DNA from 3 places in the Methylobacterium sp. WL69 genome. Region 2 is predicted to be linked to each of the others. Evidence: predicted binding sites of a transcription regulator. Region 2 holds the regulator's gene; each other region holds the start of a gene.
The links. Region 2 encodes PhoB, which activates phosphate uptake and scavenging genes when phosphate is short. Its sites were predicted from a motif close to TGTCATNNANCTGTCAT; they were not measured.
Positions count from the first base shown of each region.

Region 1: FV218_RS03415 (RNA degradosome polyphosphate kinase) is a predicted target of PhoB. The motif match lies at 2,867-2,883, and genes of this name have one in related genera.
Region 3: ppk2 (polyphosphate kinase 2) is a predicted target of PhoB. The motif match lies at 2,511-2,527, and genes of this name have one in related genera.

Region 1 is NZ_VRUZ01000006.1:30,649-35,884, reverse strand. Features, by position in the region: gene ppx (exopolyphosphatase) at 1-351, opposite strand, end outside; gene FV218_RS03415 (RNA degradosome polyphosphate kinase) at 386-2,800, opposite strand; gene FV218_RS03410 (DnaA/Hda family protein) at 2,913-3,632, opposite strand; gene FV218_RS03405 (AI-2E family transporter) at 3,638-4,729, opposite strand; gene FV218_RS23105 (hypothetical protein) at 5,060-5,236, shown strand, end outside.
Region 2 is NZ_VRUZ01000084.1:2,967-8,202, reverse strand. Features, by position in the region: gene pstB (phosphate ABC transporter ATP-binding protein PstB) at 1-301, shown strand, start outside; gene phoU (phosphate signaling complex protein PhoU) at 466-1,206, shown strand; gene phoB (phosphate regulon transcriptional regulator PhoB) at 1,344-2,048, shown strand; gene FV218_RS17905 (GcrA family cell cycle regulator) at 2,220-2,819, opposite strand; gene FV218_RS17900 (cell envelope integrity EipB family protein) at 3,214-4,044, shown strand; gene FV218_RS17895 (DNA polymerase IV) at 4,070-5,236, opposite strand, start outside.
Region 3 is NZ_VRUZ01000073.1:4,333-9,568, reverse strand. Features, by position in the region: gene FV218_RS16955 (DUF4279 domain-containing protein) at 1-116, shown strand, start outside; gene FV218_RS16950 (enoyl-CoA hydratase/isomerase family protein) at 156-965, opposite strand; gene FV218_RS16945 (hypothetical protein) at 1,113-1,520, shown strand; gene ppk2 (polyphosphate kinase 2) at 1,550-2,473, opposite strand; gene FV218_RS16935 (DUF1508 domain-containing protein) at 2,727-2,909, shown strand; gene FV218_RS16930 (CorA family divalent cation transporter) at 3,053-4,087, shown strand; gene FV218_RS16925 (Orn/Lys/Arg decarboxylase N-terminal domain-containing protein) at 4,207-5,236, shown strand, end outside.

The DNA.
Region 1 (5,236 bases), on a different contig from region 2:
CGCGAGGAACTCGGGGCCGTTCCCGGCGTCGCGCGCGGCGGCGGTGGCCAGCACGAAGACCCGGGCGACCCGCATGGTCTCGCACAGCACCCGGAAGCGCGCGAGGGCGATGAGGGCCCGCCGGACCGCCTCCTCGTTGAGGCGCCCCGTGGTGAGGACGTTGCGGCCCAGCCCGCACAGCACCTTCTCGTTGTAGAGGGGCGTCGGCGCCCGGGTCAGCCCGTCATAGGCGACGAGCCGCACGGAATTCGAGCCGATGTCGATGATGGCCACGGGCGCGCGGCTGATCCGGGAGGGCGACTCGGCGGTTCCGGATTCAGCAGCGGGTGGGCCGGCATGGCGGAGGCCCATGCGTGTTCCTTCTGCGTGTTCCTTCGGCGGGGCGTCAGCCGCGCTGGGCACGGCGACTCAGGGCGCGCGGACTCGATTTCTTCGACGACTTGCCGCGCCCGGACAGGCTCGGATTCGTCATGAAATACTTGTGGGCGTTGAACGGCTCCTCGCCCTCGGCCGGCTGGATCCGCTCGCTCGCGCCCGATGCCAGTACACGCCAGCTCTGGCGGTTGTCGAGGAGGTTAGCCAGCATGATCTGATCCAGCACCTGCTGATGCACCGTCGCGTTGGTGATGGGCAGGAGGGCCTCGACCCGGCGGTCGAGGTTGCGGCTCATGAGGTCGGCCGACGAGATGTAGACCGTGGCCTTGGGGTGGGGCAGGCCGACGCCGTTGCCGAAGCAGTAGATGCGCCCGTGCTCCAGGAAGCGGCCGACGATGGATTTCACCCGGATCGTCTCCGACAGGCCGGGGATGCCGGGCCGGAGGCAGCAGATGCCGCGCACCACGCAGTCGATCTGCACGCCGGCGGCACTCGCGTCGTACAGGGCGTCGATGATCTGCTGGTCGACGAGGGAGTTGCACTTGATCCAGATCGCCGCCGGGCGCCCGGCCTTGGCGTGGGCGATTTCCTGCTCGATGTTCTCCAGGAGGCGGGGCTTCAGGGTCAGGGGCGAGACCGCCATGCGCTCCAGGCCGGCGGGCTCGGCGTAGCCGGTGATGTAGTTGAAGATCCGCGACACGTCGCGGGCCACCACCGGGTCGGCGGTGAAGAACGACAGGTCGGTGTAGATGCGCGCCGTGATCGGGTGATAGTTGCCGGTGCCGACGTGGCAGTAGCTCACGAGCTTGTCGCCCTCGCGCCGGACCACCATCGACAGCTTGGCGTGGGTCTTCAGCTCGACGAAGCCGAACACCACCTGCGCGCCGGCCTTCTCGAGGTTGCGCGCCCAGCGGATGTTGGCCTCCTCGTCGAAACGGGCCTTGAGTTCGACCAGCGCCGTGACCGACTTGCCGAGCTCGGCGGCTTCCGCCAGGGCCGCCACGATGGGCGAGTTCGAGGAGGTGCGGTAGAGGGTCTGCTTGATCGCCACGACGTTGGGATCGCGGGCGGCCTGGGCCAGGAACTGCACCACCGCGTCGAACGATTCGTAGGGGTGGTGGACGGTGAAGTCCTTCTGCCGGATGGCGGCGAACACGTCGCCGCCGCTCTCGCGGATGCGCTCGGGGAAGCGCGGGTTGTAGGCCTTGAACTTGAGTTCCGGCCGGTCGATCCCGACGATCTGCGACAGCTCGTTGAGGGCCAGCATGCCCTCGATGAGGAACACCGCGTCGGGGCCGATCTCGAGCTCGTCGGCGACGAACGCCCGCAGGTCCTCCGACATGCCGGCCTCGACCTCGAGGCGGATGACGATGCCGCGGCGGCGCTGCTTCAGGGCCGATTCGAAATGCAGGACGAGATCCTCGGCCTCTTCCTCGATCTCGAGGTCGGAATCGCGGATCACCCGGAACGCGCCGTGGCCGCGCAGGGAGTAGCCCGGGAACAGGCGCCCGGTGAACAGGACGATGACCTGCTCGATGGCGATGAAGCGCGCCGTGGCATCCCCCTCGGCATCGGGCAGGCGCACGAAGCGGTCGACGAGGGCCGGCAGGCGGATCAGGGCGCGCAGCACCCGGCCGTCGCGGGGGCGCATGAGCATCAGGGCGATGGTCGAGCCGAGATTCGGGATGAACGGGAACGGGTGCGCGGGATCGATGGCGAGGGGCGTCAGCACCGGGAAGACGTGGCTGAGGAAATACTCCTCCAGCCAGGCCTTGTGCTCCGGGGCGAGGCCGGCGGGCTCGACGAGCTCGATGCCGGCGCCGAGGAGTTCGCCTCGCAATTCGCGCCAGCGCTGCTGCTGGTCGAGGGCGAGGCGCGACACGTCCGTGCCGACGCGGGCGAGCTGCTCGGCCGGGCTCAGGCCGTCCTGCGACGGCGCCACGAGGCCGGAGCGGACCTGATCGTGCAGGCCGGCCACGCGCACCATGAAGAATTCGTCGAGGTTGTTGGCCGAGATCGAGAGGAAGCGCAGCTGCTCCAGCAGGGGGTGGTTGGGATTGGACGCCTCCTCCAGCACCCGGCGGTTGAACTGGAGCCAGGACAGCTCGCGGTTGACGAAGCGCTCGGGCGAGTGGCGCAGGGCGAGGCCGGCCTCGCGGACGGTGTCGCGGACATCCGCCTCGGCGGGGAGATCGGGACCGGAATCCGGCAGGAGCGCCTCCGCCGGAGGCAGGTCGACGTCGGGCCCGGCCTCGGCGGCCAGCGCCGCGGGCGCGTCCGGGCCTGACACGGGCTTCTCGCCGGGCACGGGCTTGTCCTGCGCGGCGCGTTTCGGGGCGGACCGCGCGGCCCGGGGACGGGCCGGCGCACGGGTGGCCTCGGCCTCGGCGGGTCCGGTCTCCGGTGCGGTCGCGTCCGATTCCATGTCCGCCAAGTGGGTGTCTCCTGAAAGCTGAGGGGCGGCTTCCTAGCATGCGGGAAGGCGCGATTCTTGACAGTTCGATGACAGTCTTCCGCGCGCGGCCGGATCGACGCTCCTAGTCGGCGTCGTCGGCCTCGTCATCCGTCGCATCGAGGCCGAGGCGGGCGAGAACCGCCAGGGCCAGGGGCCGGGTGATGCGCCGGCCGCGCCCGAGGGCGTCGCGGTCGAGCTCGGTCACCACCTGCCGGGCGAGGCCGAACGAGCGGTCGATGCGCAGGGCCAGGGCCTCGACCACGGCGAGATCGACCACGAGCTGGCGGTCCACGAACAGCTTGACGAGGACGGCGCGCAGGAGCGCGTCGTCGGGGGGAAGGATGGTGGCGCCGGGCGCCAGGCGCAGGCGCGAGCGCAGGTCCGCCGTGGCGAGGCCCATGGCCTCCACCGGCTGGGCCGCCGTGACGAGGACGGGGCTGCCATGCTCGCGGGCGAGGTTGAGGAGGTGGAACAGGGCCGCCTCGTCGCGGCCCTCGGCCCGGTCGATGTCCTCGATGACGAGGGCGCCGTTAGAGACGAGGTGGGGCACCGCCGCCGCCCGGACCTCGGCGACGGCGGCGGTCCAGGCATGGGCCCGCGTCGCCCAGATCGAGGCGAGGTGGCTCTTGCCGCTGCCGGGCGGCCCGGTGAGGACGCAGACGGTGTCGGGCCAGTTCGGCCAGGCCTCCACCAGACCGTAGGCGGCCGCGTTGGCCGGGCCGACCAGGAAATCCTCCCGCCCGTAGCGGGGGTCGGCGGGCAGGTCGAAGGCGAGTTGTTTCGGCGGCGCGTTCTCGCGGATGGCCATCAGGTCTCACGGTTGGGGAGCAGCACCGGGGAGCCCGCGTGATAGAGCGGGCTCTGCAGGTAGCGGCCGAGGGCGAAGCGCACCACGACGCCGATGGAGGCGGCCACGGGCACGGCCAGCAGCAGGCCGAGGAAGCCGAACAGCGACCCGAAGGCCAGGAGCGCGAACATGAGCCAGACCGGGTGGAGGCCCACCGATTCGCCCACGAGCTTCGGCGAGATGATGTTGCCCTCCAGGAACTGGCCGACCACGAACACCCCGATGGTGAGCCCGATATGGAGCCAGTCGGATTCGGGCCAGAACTGCGCCAGGGCGACGCCGACGGAGAGCAGGAAGCCCGTGAGCGTGCCGACATACGGGATGAAGGTGAGGAACCCGGCGATGAGGCCGATGAGCACGCCGAAATTCAGCCCGATGGCGAACAGGCCCACGGCGTAGAAGCTGCCGAGGATCAGGCAGACCAGGGTCTGGCCGCGCACGAAGCCGGTGATGGCCCCGTTGATCTCGCGGCCGAGGCGGCGCACCACGGGGCGGTGCCGCGGCGGCACCCAGCTGTCCAGGGCCGCGATCATCCGGTCCCAGTCGACGAGCAGGTAGAACGCCACCACGGGCGTCACCACGAGAAGCGAGGCGATGGAGATCAGCGCCTGGCTGCCCGACCACAGGGATTTCAGGAACGCCAGGAACCACGTGCCACCCTGCCCCACCAGGGTGCCGACGGAGGATTGCAGGTCGGTCAGCACGTCCGCGCCGCCCACGCGCTGCAAGAGCGGGCCGGCCCGCTCCGTCAGGATTCCCTGCAGCCGGGCGACCATGCCGGGCAGGGTGGCGACCAGCGCGGCGATCTGGTTGGCGGCGAGCGGCACGACGATGAGGAGCGCCACCACGAGGGCGACTACGAACATCGCCAGGATCAGGAGCGAGGCCGAGAGCCGCCCGAGGCCGAGGCGCTCCAGCCGGTCGGCGAGGGGATCGAGGAGGTAGGCCAGCGCGAGCCCCGCCACGAAGGGTAGCATCACGTCGGCCAGCAGGTAGAGCAGCAGGACGACCCCGCCGAGCGCCAGACACCCGATCACCGCCCTGCCGCGCATCGGCCGTCCTCCCCCGCACACGCCGCCCGTGCGCTCCCGAGAGTGGGAAGCCGGGGCGGTGCGGTCAAGGCTCGGCGTCGGTCCCGTGCTCCGCTCGCGCCGATGACGACCGGACCTCGCTGCGTCCGGCGGGCGCCGACCGCCGCGTCCGCGCATCCATCAACTACAGTCCGGGAAAAACACTGTGGATTTCTCGAGCACCCGCGACGGCCACTTGGTCAAAGGGCTACTGTCTCAAGTCCGGAGACGAAATGAGACTCATTCCCCGACACTAGGCCGGATAATTAACCGCCCTGCCGCAGAACCCTCCCGGGAGATGGAGACCGATCAATGCGTTTGTCGAGTAAGCTCGTCGGATTGGTCGCGGCGATGCTGATCTCTAGCCTGCTCCTGGCCGGGTCGATCATCCTCTATGGGCGATCCGTCGCTCAGGTCAGTGCGACGCACGAGACGCGTCAGAAATCGATCCTCCTCGCCGACGAAATTCGGCAGAGCTCGGACGACCTC
Region 2 (5,236 bases):
GCAGCAGCGCCTGTGCATCGCCCGCACCGTGGCCCAGCGCCCCGAGGTGATCCTGTTCGACGAGCCGACCTCGGCCCTCGATCCGATCTCCACGGGCCGCATCGAGGAGCTCATCGAGCAGCTGCGCTCCGAGTTCACCATCGTCATCGTCACGCACAACATGCAGCAGGCCGCGCGCATCTCGCAGTTCACGGCGTTCATGTATCTCGGCGAGCTCGTCGAGTTCGGGCCGACGACGCGGATCTTCATGAACCCCGAGAAGCGCCAGACCCAGGACTACATCACCGGCCGCTTCGGCTGAGGGCCTCCCGCGAAACGCCCGCCGCGCCGCCGGATTCGAGCGGAGCGGCCGCGATCGGGCGTTTCGCGAGGCACTCTGATCCTCGGGCGGGGGACATCGACCCCCGTATCCCGCCCCAACGCCACGTGGCAGGTTCCGAGACGGGCCTGACCGAGGAGTGCGACATGCCCGACCACATCGTCAGTTCCTACGACACCGACCTCGAAGACCTGCGCCGCTCCATCTCGGAGATGGGCGGCATCGCCGAGAAGATGATGACGGAGGCGAGCGACGCCCTCGTGCGCCGCGACGTACCCCTGGCCCAGGCCGTCATCGCGGCGGATCACCGCCTCGACACCCTGCAGCGCGAGATCGAGGAGCGCTCGATCCTGCTCATCGCCCGGCGCCAGCCCATGGCCATCGACCTGCGCGAGACGGTCTCGGCCATCCGCGTCTCGAACGACCTCGAGCGCATCGGCGATCTGGCCAAGAACGTCGCCAAGCGCGTGGTCGCCATCGCCGAGCAGGTCCAGCCGCAGAAGATCGTCATCGGCGTCCAGCACATGAGCGACCTCGTGCAGGAGCAGCTCAAGGACGTCCTCGACGCCTATGCCAGCCGCGACACCAAGGCGGCTCTGGACGTCTGGGAGCGCGACGACGCCATCGACGCCCTCTACAATTCCCTGTTCCGCGAACTCCTGACCTACATGATGGAGGACCCGCGCAACATCTCGTTCTGCACCCACCTCCTGTTCGTCGCCAAGAACATCGAGCGCATCGGCGACCACACCACCAACATCGCCGAGACGATCCACTACCTCGTCACCGGCGAGAACAGCCTGGCCGAGAGCGACCGTCCCAAGAACGACGCCTCGAACTACGCCACGGTGGACGTGCCGCCCCTCGACGTGGCCACCGGCGTCTGAGGGACGGCGGGGACCGGGGCCCATCGCCGGGACCCTGGAGACGGGACAGTTCCGGGGGCGTTCGGACCCGGTCCGGACGTCCCCGGTTTCGCATGGGGGCGCATGGTGGGCGGGCGTATACTGAGCGGGCGTGGGTGATGAGTACGCGGATCCTGATCGTCGAGGACGAGGAGGCCCTGACCCTCCTGCTGCGCTACAACCTCGAGGCCGAGGGCTTCGTGGTCGACTCCGCGACGCGCGGCGACGAGGCGGACATCCGGATGCAGGAACAGGTCCCCGACCTCGTCCTCCTGGATTGGATGCTGCCCGGCCTGTCGGGGATCGAACTGTGCCGCCGCATCCGGGCGCGCAGGGAGACCGAGCGCCTGCCGGTGATCATGCTCACGGCCCGGGGCGAGGAGAGCGACCGCATCCGCGGCCTCGGCACGGGCGCCGACGACTACATCGTCAAGCCGTTCTCCGTGCCCGAGCTCCTCGCCCGCGTGCGGGCCCTCCTGCGGCGGGCCAAGCCCGCCCACGTGGCCAACCTGCTGGTGGCCGGCGACATCGAGCTCGACCGCCTCAGCCACCGCATCCGCCGGGAGGGCCGCGAGATCCATCTCGGGCCAACGGAGTTCAAGCTCCTCGAATTCCTGATGCAGAGCCCCGGCCGCGTGTTTTCGCGGGAACAGCTCCTCGACGGGGTCTGGGGGCACGACGTCTACATCGACGAGCGCACGGTGGACGTTCATGTCGGGCGCCTGCGCAAGGCCCTCAACCGGCCCCGCCAGAGCGACCCGATCCGCACGGTGCGGGGCTCGGGCTACTCGTTCGACGAGATGTTCGCCGGCGCCGAACCGTAACGCGTCCGCTTCAGCGGAAGCCGCCGGCCAAGCTTAGCGAAAGCCGCCGGCCCGGCTCAGCGGAAGCCGCCGGCTGGGCTCAGCGGAAGCCGCCGGCCGGGCTCAGCGGAAGCCGCCGGCCGGGCTCAGCGGAAGCCGCCGGCCGGGCTCAGCGGAAGCCGCCGGCCGGGCTCATCGGAAGCCGCCGACCCGGCGGTCGCGCCGGCGCTCGGCCGCCGGCTGATAGGCGATCTCGGCGTGGTGGGTGCAGTAGGGCAGGCCGGTGATGGCGCGGTCGCCGCAATAGTGGAACTCGGGCGTGGTCGGGTCGCCCAGGGGCCAGCGGCACATGGATTCGCGCAGGTCCATGATCGTCACGCGCCGGGAGGTCGCCAGGGCCACGGGCTCGACCCGCGCGACGGGCGCCGCCTCGGCACGGGCGGCGGGCGCCTCGGCCGCCACGGGCACCATGGCCACGGGCACCATGGCGATGACCGCTCCGGGTTCGGCCGTGCCGGTCTCGGCGCCCTGCGCCGCCCCGGTCGCTTCGGCCCCGGCCCCTTCCGCCGCCTGGGCTTCCCCCTCGCGGGCGGCCTTCTTGCGGGGGAGGACCGTGTCGGACGCCTTCGCGGCGCGGCCGGACAGGCCGAGGCGATGGACCTTGCCGATGACGGCGTTGCGGGTGACGCCGCCGAGCTGCGCGGCGATGCGGCTGGCGCTCAGGCCCTCCTGCCACAGGCGGCGCAGGAGATCGACGCGCTCGTCCGACCAGCTCGGGATCGTATCCGTCATCGCCCCCTCCCGACATCGTCCTCGCTCACCCTCGGCGTCGCGGGCACGGAGGCACAGCGGCGGGGCTCCGCGGCTGGCGACTTCGGGACCGGACGGGTGACGTTCGCCTCGGGCTCTCTTCGGCGACGGGCGAACCGTACAGGAGCGCGCGAGCCGGAGGCAAGAGCGGCTTCGACGGTGATCGGAAGAGCGGTCAAGTTTCCACCGGCCAAGTTTGAGCCGGCCGTGGGTCCGTCAACTGAATTTCCACCGACTGTGTTTCCCGCGGTCGCGTTTCGACCCCCGGCCTTTGGCCGGACGAGGCGTGCCGGCGGCCCCGCATTGCCGGTGGGGGAGGGGCGGCCTATCTGAGGGGCGACTGCCGCATCCCGATCCACCCCCATCAGGAGACCCCATGCGTCTGCCCCGCGCCACGGCCTGTCTCGTCCTGTTCGCCACCGGGGCGGGCGCCGCCGAGCCCGTGCACCTCGCCAGTCACCGGGCGGTCTACGACCTGTCCCTGGCCCAGAGCGGCGGCACCCGGGCGGTGGAGAGTGCGCGCGGGCGCATCGTCATCGATTTCTCGGGCGACGCCTGCAAGGGCTACACGATGCAGACCCGGCAGGTGACGGTGCTGGACAGCGGTGAGACCGGCAGCCGCACCTCGGACCTGCGCAACACCACCTTCGAGAGCGCCGACGGACGCAGCTACCGCTTCAAGGTCAGCACCCTCCTCAACGGCACGCCCGGCCAGTCCGTGGACGGCACCGCCGAAACGGCGGCCGACGCCCTCAAGGTCCGCCTCAAGGAGCCCAAGCGCGACGGCTTCCAGGCGAGCGGCGAGGTGCTGTTCCCCACCCTCCACATGCGCCGGCTCATCGAGACGGCGCGCGCCGGTCAGACCACGCTCTCCGTCAAGGTCTACGACGGCACCGACGACGGCCGGAAGGTCTACGACACCCTGGCGGTCATCGGACGCCCGGCCACGATTGCCTCCGCCAAGGCGGAATCCGACCGCGACAAGCCCCTGCGCGAGGGCGAGATGGCGGGCATGACCCACTGGCCGGTGACCCTGAGCTACTTCACCTCCGGCGCGGGCGAGCGCACGCCGATCTACGTGCTGACCTTCGACCTCTACGAGAACGGGGTCAGCGGAAACCTGCGCCTGGATTACGGGGAATTCGCCGTGGCAGGCAATCTCAGCCGCCTCGACAAGCTCCCGGCCGCGACGGACTGCAAATCCTGACGCCCGCTACAAGTCCTGACGCGCGCTACTCGCCGGCGCGCGGCGCGGGGGTGAAGGCGAGGCCGCGCTGGATCGTTCCGGCGCCGAACTTCTCACGCAGCCGGTCGAGGGCGGCCTCGCGCCGGACGGTGCGGGCCACACCTCCGGTGGCAAGGCCTCCGTCGGCAAGGCCTCCGGTGACGAGCCCGCCCGCCGTGAGGCTCCCGTCGATGAGGTCGCCCCGGTCGGCATGGACCGCGTCGCACAGGTCGCCCCCGCCGATGCCGAGGAGGCGGAACGGCGTGCCGTCGCAGGCCGCCCGCAGGAGGGGTTCGCTGTCGGCGAACAGGCGCGCGGCGAGCTGCGTCGGCGCCAGGCCGCCGCGCGTCCGGGTGCGCAGGCGGAACGCCGAGTCCTTGAGCTTCAGGGTGACGTTGGCGGCCGCGAGGTTCTGGCGCTTGAGCCGGCCCGACACCTTCTCGCACAGGCGCCACAGGATCGGCCGCAGGGCCTCGAAGGCGGCGATGTCCGCGCTGAAGGTGGTCTCGGCCGAAACGCTCTTGGTGTCGCGCTCGGGCCGGACGGGGCGCGGGTCGTCGCCCCGGGCGAGGGCCAGGAGCCGGCTCGCGTCGCGCCCCAGGGCCGCGTGCAGGGTCCGCGGGTCGGCCCTGGCGATGTCGGAGACGCGGCGGATGCCGCGCTCGGCCAGCCGCGCCCGCGCCGCCTGACCGATGCCGGGCAGGATCGAGACCGGGCGCCCGGCGAGGAATTCCACCGCCTCCGCCCGGCCGAGGATGGCGAACCCGCGCGGCTTGTCGAGGTCGGAGGCGATCTTGGCCAGGAACTTCGCATCCGACAGGCCGATGGAGACGGTGATGCCGATCTCCCGCTCCACCCGGGCGGCGAAGCGCGCCAGGGTGAGGGCCGGGCTCGCCCCGTGCAGGCGCTCGGTGCCCGACAGGTCGAGGAAGGCTTCGTCGATGGAGACGGGCTCCACCAGGGGCGTCAGGTCAAGCATCATCTGCCGGACCTCCCGCCCGACGCGGGCGTACTTCTCCATGTCCGGGCGCAGGACCACGGCGTCGGGGCAGGCCTTGAGGGCCTGGAACATCGGCATCGCCGAGTGGACGCCCGAGATCCGCGCGAGGTAGCAGGCGGTGGCCACCACGCCGCGGGTGCCGCCGCCGATGATGAGGGGCCGGTCGCGCAGGGA
Region 3 (5,236 bases), on a different contig from region 2:
TGCCGACGGTCGGTCCGCGCTTCAAAAGTCTGATCGACACGCTGCGTGGCGGGATCGAGACGGATTTCACGCTCATCGAAGGTGATCCCAGCAGCCTGGCAGGCCGCGCGGCCTGAGCGGGTTCTCGAAGAACAGCCGTCCGGCATCCGATCCGATCACCGCCCCGTCCAGTCCGGCGCGCGCTTGCCCAAAAACGCCTCCATCCCCTCGCGGAAATCGGCGCTGGTGTAGCAGAGGCGGATGAGGTCGTCGCCGGGGCGCTCGCCTTCCGTGTCGTCGGCATCCTGGATTCGGCGCAGGCCTTCCTTGGTGGCCTGCAGGGTCAGGGGGGCGTGGCCGGCCACGAGGCCGGCGAGTTCGGTGGCGCGGATTGCGAGGGCGTCGGCGTCCGCCACCACCTCGCCGACGAGGCCGATGGCGAGGGCCTCCTCCGCGCCAATAAGGCGGGCGGTGAAGATCATGTCCTTGACCCGGGCCGGGCCGACGAGGCCGGAGAGGCGCTTGAGGTTGGCGAGCGACAGGCAGTTGCCGAGCGTCCGCGCGATGGGGAAGCCGAAGCGGGCGTCGCGGGTGGCGATCCGGAGGTCGCAGGACGCCGCGATGGCCGCCCCCCCGCCGGTGCAGGCGCCCGCGATGGCGGCGATGACGGGCACGCGCAGGCGTTCCAGGGCGCCCATCACCCGGTCCATGAACCGCTCGTAGTCGAGGGCATCCTGGGCGGACGAGAAGCCGCGGAACTGGGCAATGTCGGTGCCGGCGGCGAACGCCTTGTCGCCGGCCCCGGTGATCACCAGCACCCGCACGGACGGGTCGGCGGCGATGCGGGCGCAGTGGTCGATGATCCCCTGGTACATGGCGAAGGTGAGGGCGTTGCGCGCCCGGGGCCGGTTGAGGACGAGGCGGGCGATGCCGGCCGCGTCCTGGGTGAACAGGATCTCGTCGGCGGCGGTCGGGGCGGCACTCATGGCGGGTCCGGGGTGGCGTGGGCGGTGCCCCCGGCATGCCCAGCCCGGCCGCCCGAATCAACCCGGCCGGGAACGCCCGCCGGACGCGTCCGTTGATGTCGGATTTGGCATTCGGCGCGCGACGGCGGCGCCCTCGGGAGACGATTCATGCGCGGATGGATGCGACACGCGGCCGGCGTCGCCGCGCTCGGGCTGGCCCTCGGCACGGCGCAGGCGGCGCAGGCCGGCTGCACCCGCCAGGTGATCAACCGGACGGTCCACGACGTGGTGTTCAGCCAGGATGGCGGCCCGGCGATCACCGTGCAGCCGCGCCGGGCCCGCACCATCCTCTACCGCCAGTCGGGGCGGGTCGACGTCGCGGTCTATTGCCGGTCGCGGGTCGCCGGCCTCGAACCCGTCCCGCAGGAGCCCGCGTTCCGGGCCGCGTTCGACACCGTGGCGGTGTTGGACCGCTGCTACGTCGCCGTCGGCCGCGGCGGCACCCAACCCATCGCCCTCAACAACCCGCGCCAGGGCGACATCGTGGTGGCGCCCTACGGGCTCGCCTGCCCGTAGGGGCGGCGAGCCTCCTCCAGAACACCGCCTCAGAACACCGCCGGCACGAACATCTCCGGCGGAACCGGCTGGCGGGCGTAGTCGTCGTGGCGCTCGCGCTCGGGCAGGTGGACGGGCGGATGCTCGACCTCGCCGTAGGGGATCTGCGACAGCAGGTGGGCGATGCAGTTGAGGCGGGCCTTCTTCTTGTCCACGGCCTCCACCACCCACCACGGCGCCTCCGGGATGTGGGTGCGGGCGAGCATCACCTCCTTGGCCTTGGTGTAGTCCTCCCACAGGCGGCGGGACTGCACGTCCATGGGCGAGAGCTTCCACTGCTTCAGCGGGTCGTGGATGCGCATGGTGAAGCGCAGTTCCTGCTCCTCGTCGGTGATGGAGAACCAGTATTTCAGCACGATGATGCCCGAGCGCACCAGCATCCGCTCGAATTCCGGCACGGAGCGGAAGAACTCCTCGACCTCGTCGGGGGTGCAGAAGCCCATCACCCGCTCGACGCCGGCGCGGTTGTACCAGGAGCGGTCGAACAGCACGATCTCGCCGCCCGCGGGCAGGTGGCTGACGTAGCGCTGGAAGTACCATTGGGTGCGCTCGCGCTCGCTCGGGGCCGGCAGGGCGGCGACCCGGCAGACGCGGGGGTTGAGGCGCTGGGTGATGCGCTTGATGGCGCCGCCCTTGCCGGCGGAATCGCGGCCCTCGAAGATCACCACCACGCGCAGCTTCTGGGCCTGCACCCAGTCCTGCAGGCGCACCAGTTCGTGCTGGAGCCGGAACAGCTCGCGAAAATAGCGCTTGCGGTCCATCTGCGGCGGCCGCGGCGCCCCCCCGACGGCGTCGGCGAGCTGTTCGAGGCGCTCCTCGTCCAGCTCCATCTCGAGCTCCTCGTCGAAATCGTCGGCGACCTCCCGCCGGATCGCCTCGAGGTCGAAGCCGCCCGCCCGCTGCCCGTGATCCATTGTCTTCCCGAAGCCCCGCCGTCTGTCGGACGCTTAGATCACGGCGATATGACAGTTCGGCGAAGCACGCCCCTTCGTACCGGGGGCGTGGCAGGGGCATCACCGGCGACGCCGACCATCGGCCCCGATCGCGCCGACGGGGCAGTCATTTCGGACGGTCCGGCCGATGTCGGTGGCCCAGGCCACTAGAATACAGTCAAAAAATTCTCTAGAGTTTAAATTGTTACCTAGAGTTTTTTCCAGCGAGGCACTGATGAGCAGCTGTAAGGGAAGCAACGGCGACACCTGGGAGATCTACGGCAGCGGGACCGACTGGCGCTGGCGCCGCACCTCACCGAACGGACGGATCGTCGGGGCTTCGACAGAATCATACACGAGCAAGGCGCATTGCATCGACAATGCGCGCCGCAACGGCATGGACTGCACGCCGGCTTAGGGCGCAGGGCCGGTTCGCCGCGCCATCCGCAAGGCGAGCTGGCGCGTCCAGGAAGGGGGAAGCGTCATCAGGGTGTCGCCGAGGCGGGCGATGGAGCCGGGGACGATCCGGCATTTTGCCGGCACGGGACACGGCCAAAACCCATGCCGCGCCTTCTCACCGACGAGGCCGTCCTGCCGGGCGTGCTGTTCGCCCTACGCTTCGACGGGGAGGGCCGCGCCGTGCCCATCGCGTCCGCCGCCGACCTGCCGGCACCGGACGCGGCGGGCGCGGGCTTCGTCTGGCTCCACGTCGATCTCATCGACGCCCGCGTCGCCGGGCTCATCGAGGCCGGGCGGTTCGGGCCGCCGCGCCTGTCGGCCGCCACCTTCGGGCGCGACGAGCACCAGCGCGTGGTGGTGGAGGGCACCTGCCTCGGCGTGGTCATCGCCGACCGCGAGCGCGCCTTCGACGGCGCCATCGGCGAGGAACCGACGGGGCGCCTGCACTGCGTCCTCGGCCCGAACGTCCTCGTCAGCGGCAGGCGCCACGCCACCGCCGGCGCCGAGGCCGCCCGCGACGCGGTGCTGGCCGGCGCCCGCGTGACCTCGCCGGCCCGGCTCCTGGAGCGCCTCGTCGAGGGCGTCGTCGCCTCCCTCGACGCCTGCGCCAAGCGCTTCTCCAACGAACTCGATATCATCGAGGACCGCGTCCTCGACGAGACCCGCGCCGCCGATCCGAAGCCCCTGGCCCCCATCCGCCGGCAGGCCGTGCGCCAGCACCGCCAGCTCTCGGGCCTGGCCGCCGTGTTCCACCGCCTCGAAGCCGAGACCGACGAGGACGACGACGCCCTGCCCGAGGCGGTGGTGACCATGGCCGCCCGCGTGGTCCAGCGCCTCGATTCGCTCCACCGCGACATGCACGTCCTGTCCGAGCGCACCCGCCTGCTGCAGGACGAGATCGCCGGCCGCACCGCCGCCGAGACCAACCGCCAGCTCTTCACCCTGTCGGTGCTCACCGCCCTGTTCCTGCCGCCGACCCTGGTGACCGGCGTGTTCGGCATGAACACCAAGGGCCTGTTCCTGGGCGAGTTCGAGAACGGCTCGTTCCTGGCGCTGGGGATCTGCGGCCTCGCGGCCCTGGCGGTCTACGGCGTGATCCGCCGCCTCGGGCTCGTCAAACGCCGCGCCCGGTCGTAAGCCGGCGTCCTGTCGCGCGGCGGAGCGCCTGAAATCCCCGCGCCCCGCCCGCGTTCGTCATCGAAGCGTCACCTCCCGGCGCGAACGGTGCGCCCAACCCCGTCTGGAGCCTTCCCCGCATGGACTTCTTCCGCCGCTTCACCGTGCTGATGTGCGCGCCGAACTTCGATCCGGACGATCTCGAGGGCGTGCGCGTCCAGCAGATCCTCACCTCCATCGAAAAGCTCGGCTTCGAGGTGGTGCGGGCCCGGCGCGTCGAGGACGCGGCCATCGCGGTCCAGACCGATTCCGCCATCGGCTGCATGGTGGTGGATTGGGGCAAGCGCGGCCTCGACGGCAAGGCGGCGGCGCTGATCAACCTCATGCGCAAGCGCGGGCTCGAAATGCCCATCGTGATCATGGTCCGCCGGAAGCGCCTGGAGGACATCCCCGTCGAGGTGCTCGACTTCATCGACGGCTACATCTTCCTCGCCGAGGAGACCCCGGACTACATCGCCCGCGGCCTCGTCAGCCGGGTGAAGCAGTACGCCGAGACCCTGAAGACGCCGTTCTTCGGGGCGCTCGTCGACTACGCCGAGCAGGGCAACCAGCTCTGGACCTGCCCCGGCCACAACGGCGGCATCTTCTACAACCGCTCGCCCATCGGCCGCATCTTCGTCGAGCACCTCGGCGAGGCGGTGTTTCGCGACGACCTCGACAACTCGGTCCTCGACCTCGGCGACCTCCTGGTCCACGAGGGCCCGGCCCTGAAGGCGCAGAAGGAGGCCGCCGTCATCTTCGGGGCGGAGAAGACCTACTTCGTCCTCAACGGCACCTCGGCCTCGAACAAGATCGTGCTCTCGGCCCTGGTGGCGGAGGGCGACCTCGTCCTGTTCGACCGCAACAACCACAAGGCGGCCCATCACGGCGCCCTGTTCCTCGGCGGCGCGATCCCGGTCTTCCTCGAGACCGACCGCAACTGCTTCGGCCTCATCGGGCCCATGTACCACGAGGCCCTCGACGAGACCCTGATCCGCGAGAAGATCCGCGACAACCCGCTGATCACCGACCCGGAGGCGTGGAAGCGCGAGCGCCCGTTCCGCGTGGCGGTGGTCGAGCAGTGCACCTACGACGGCACCATCTACAACGCGCAGATGATCGTCGATAAGA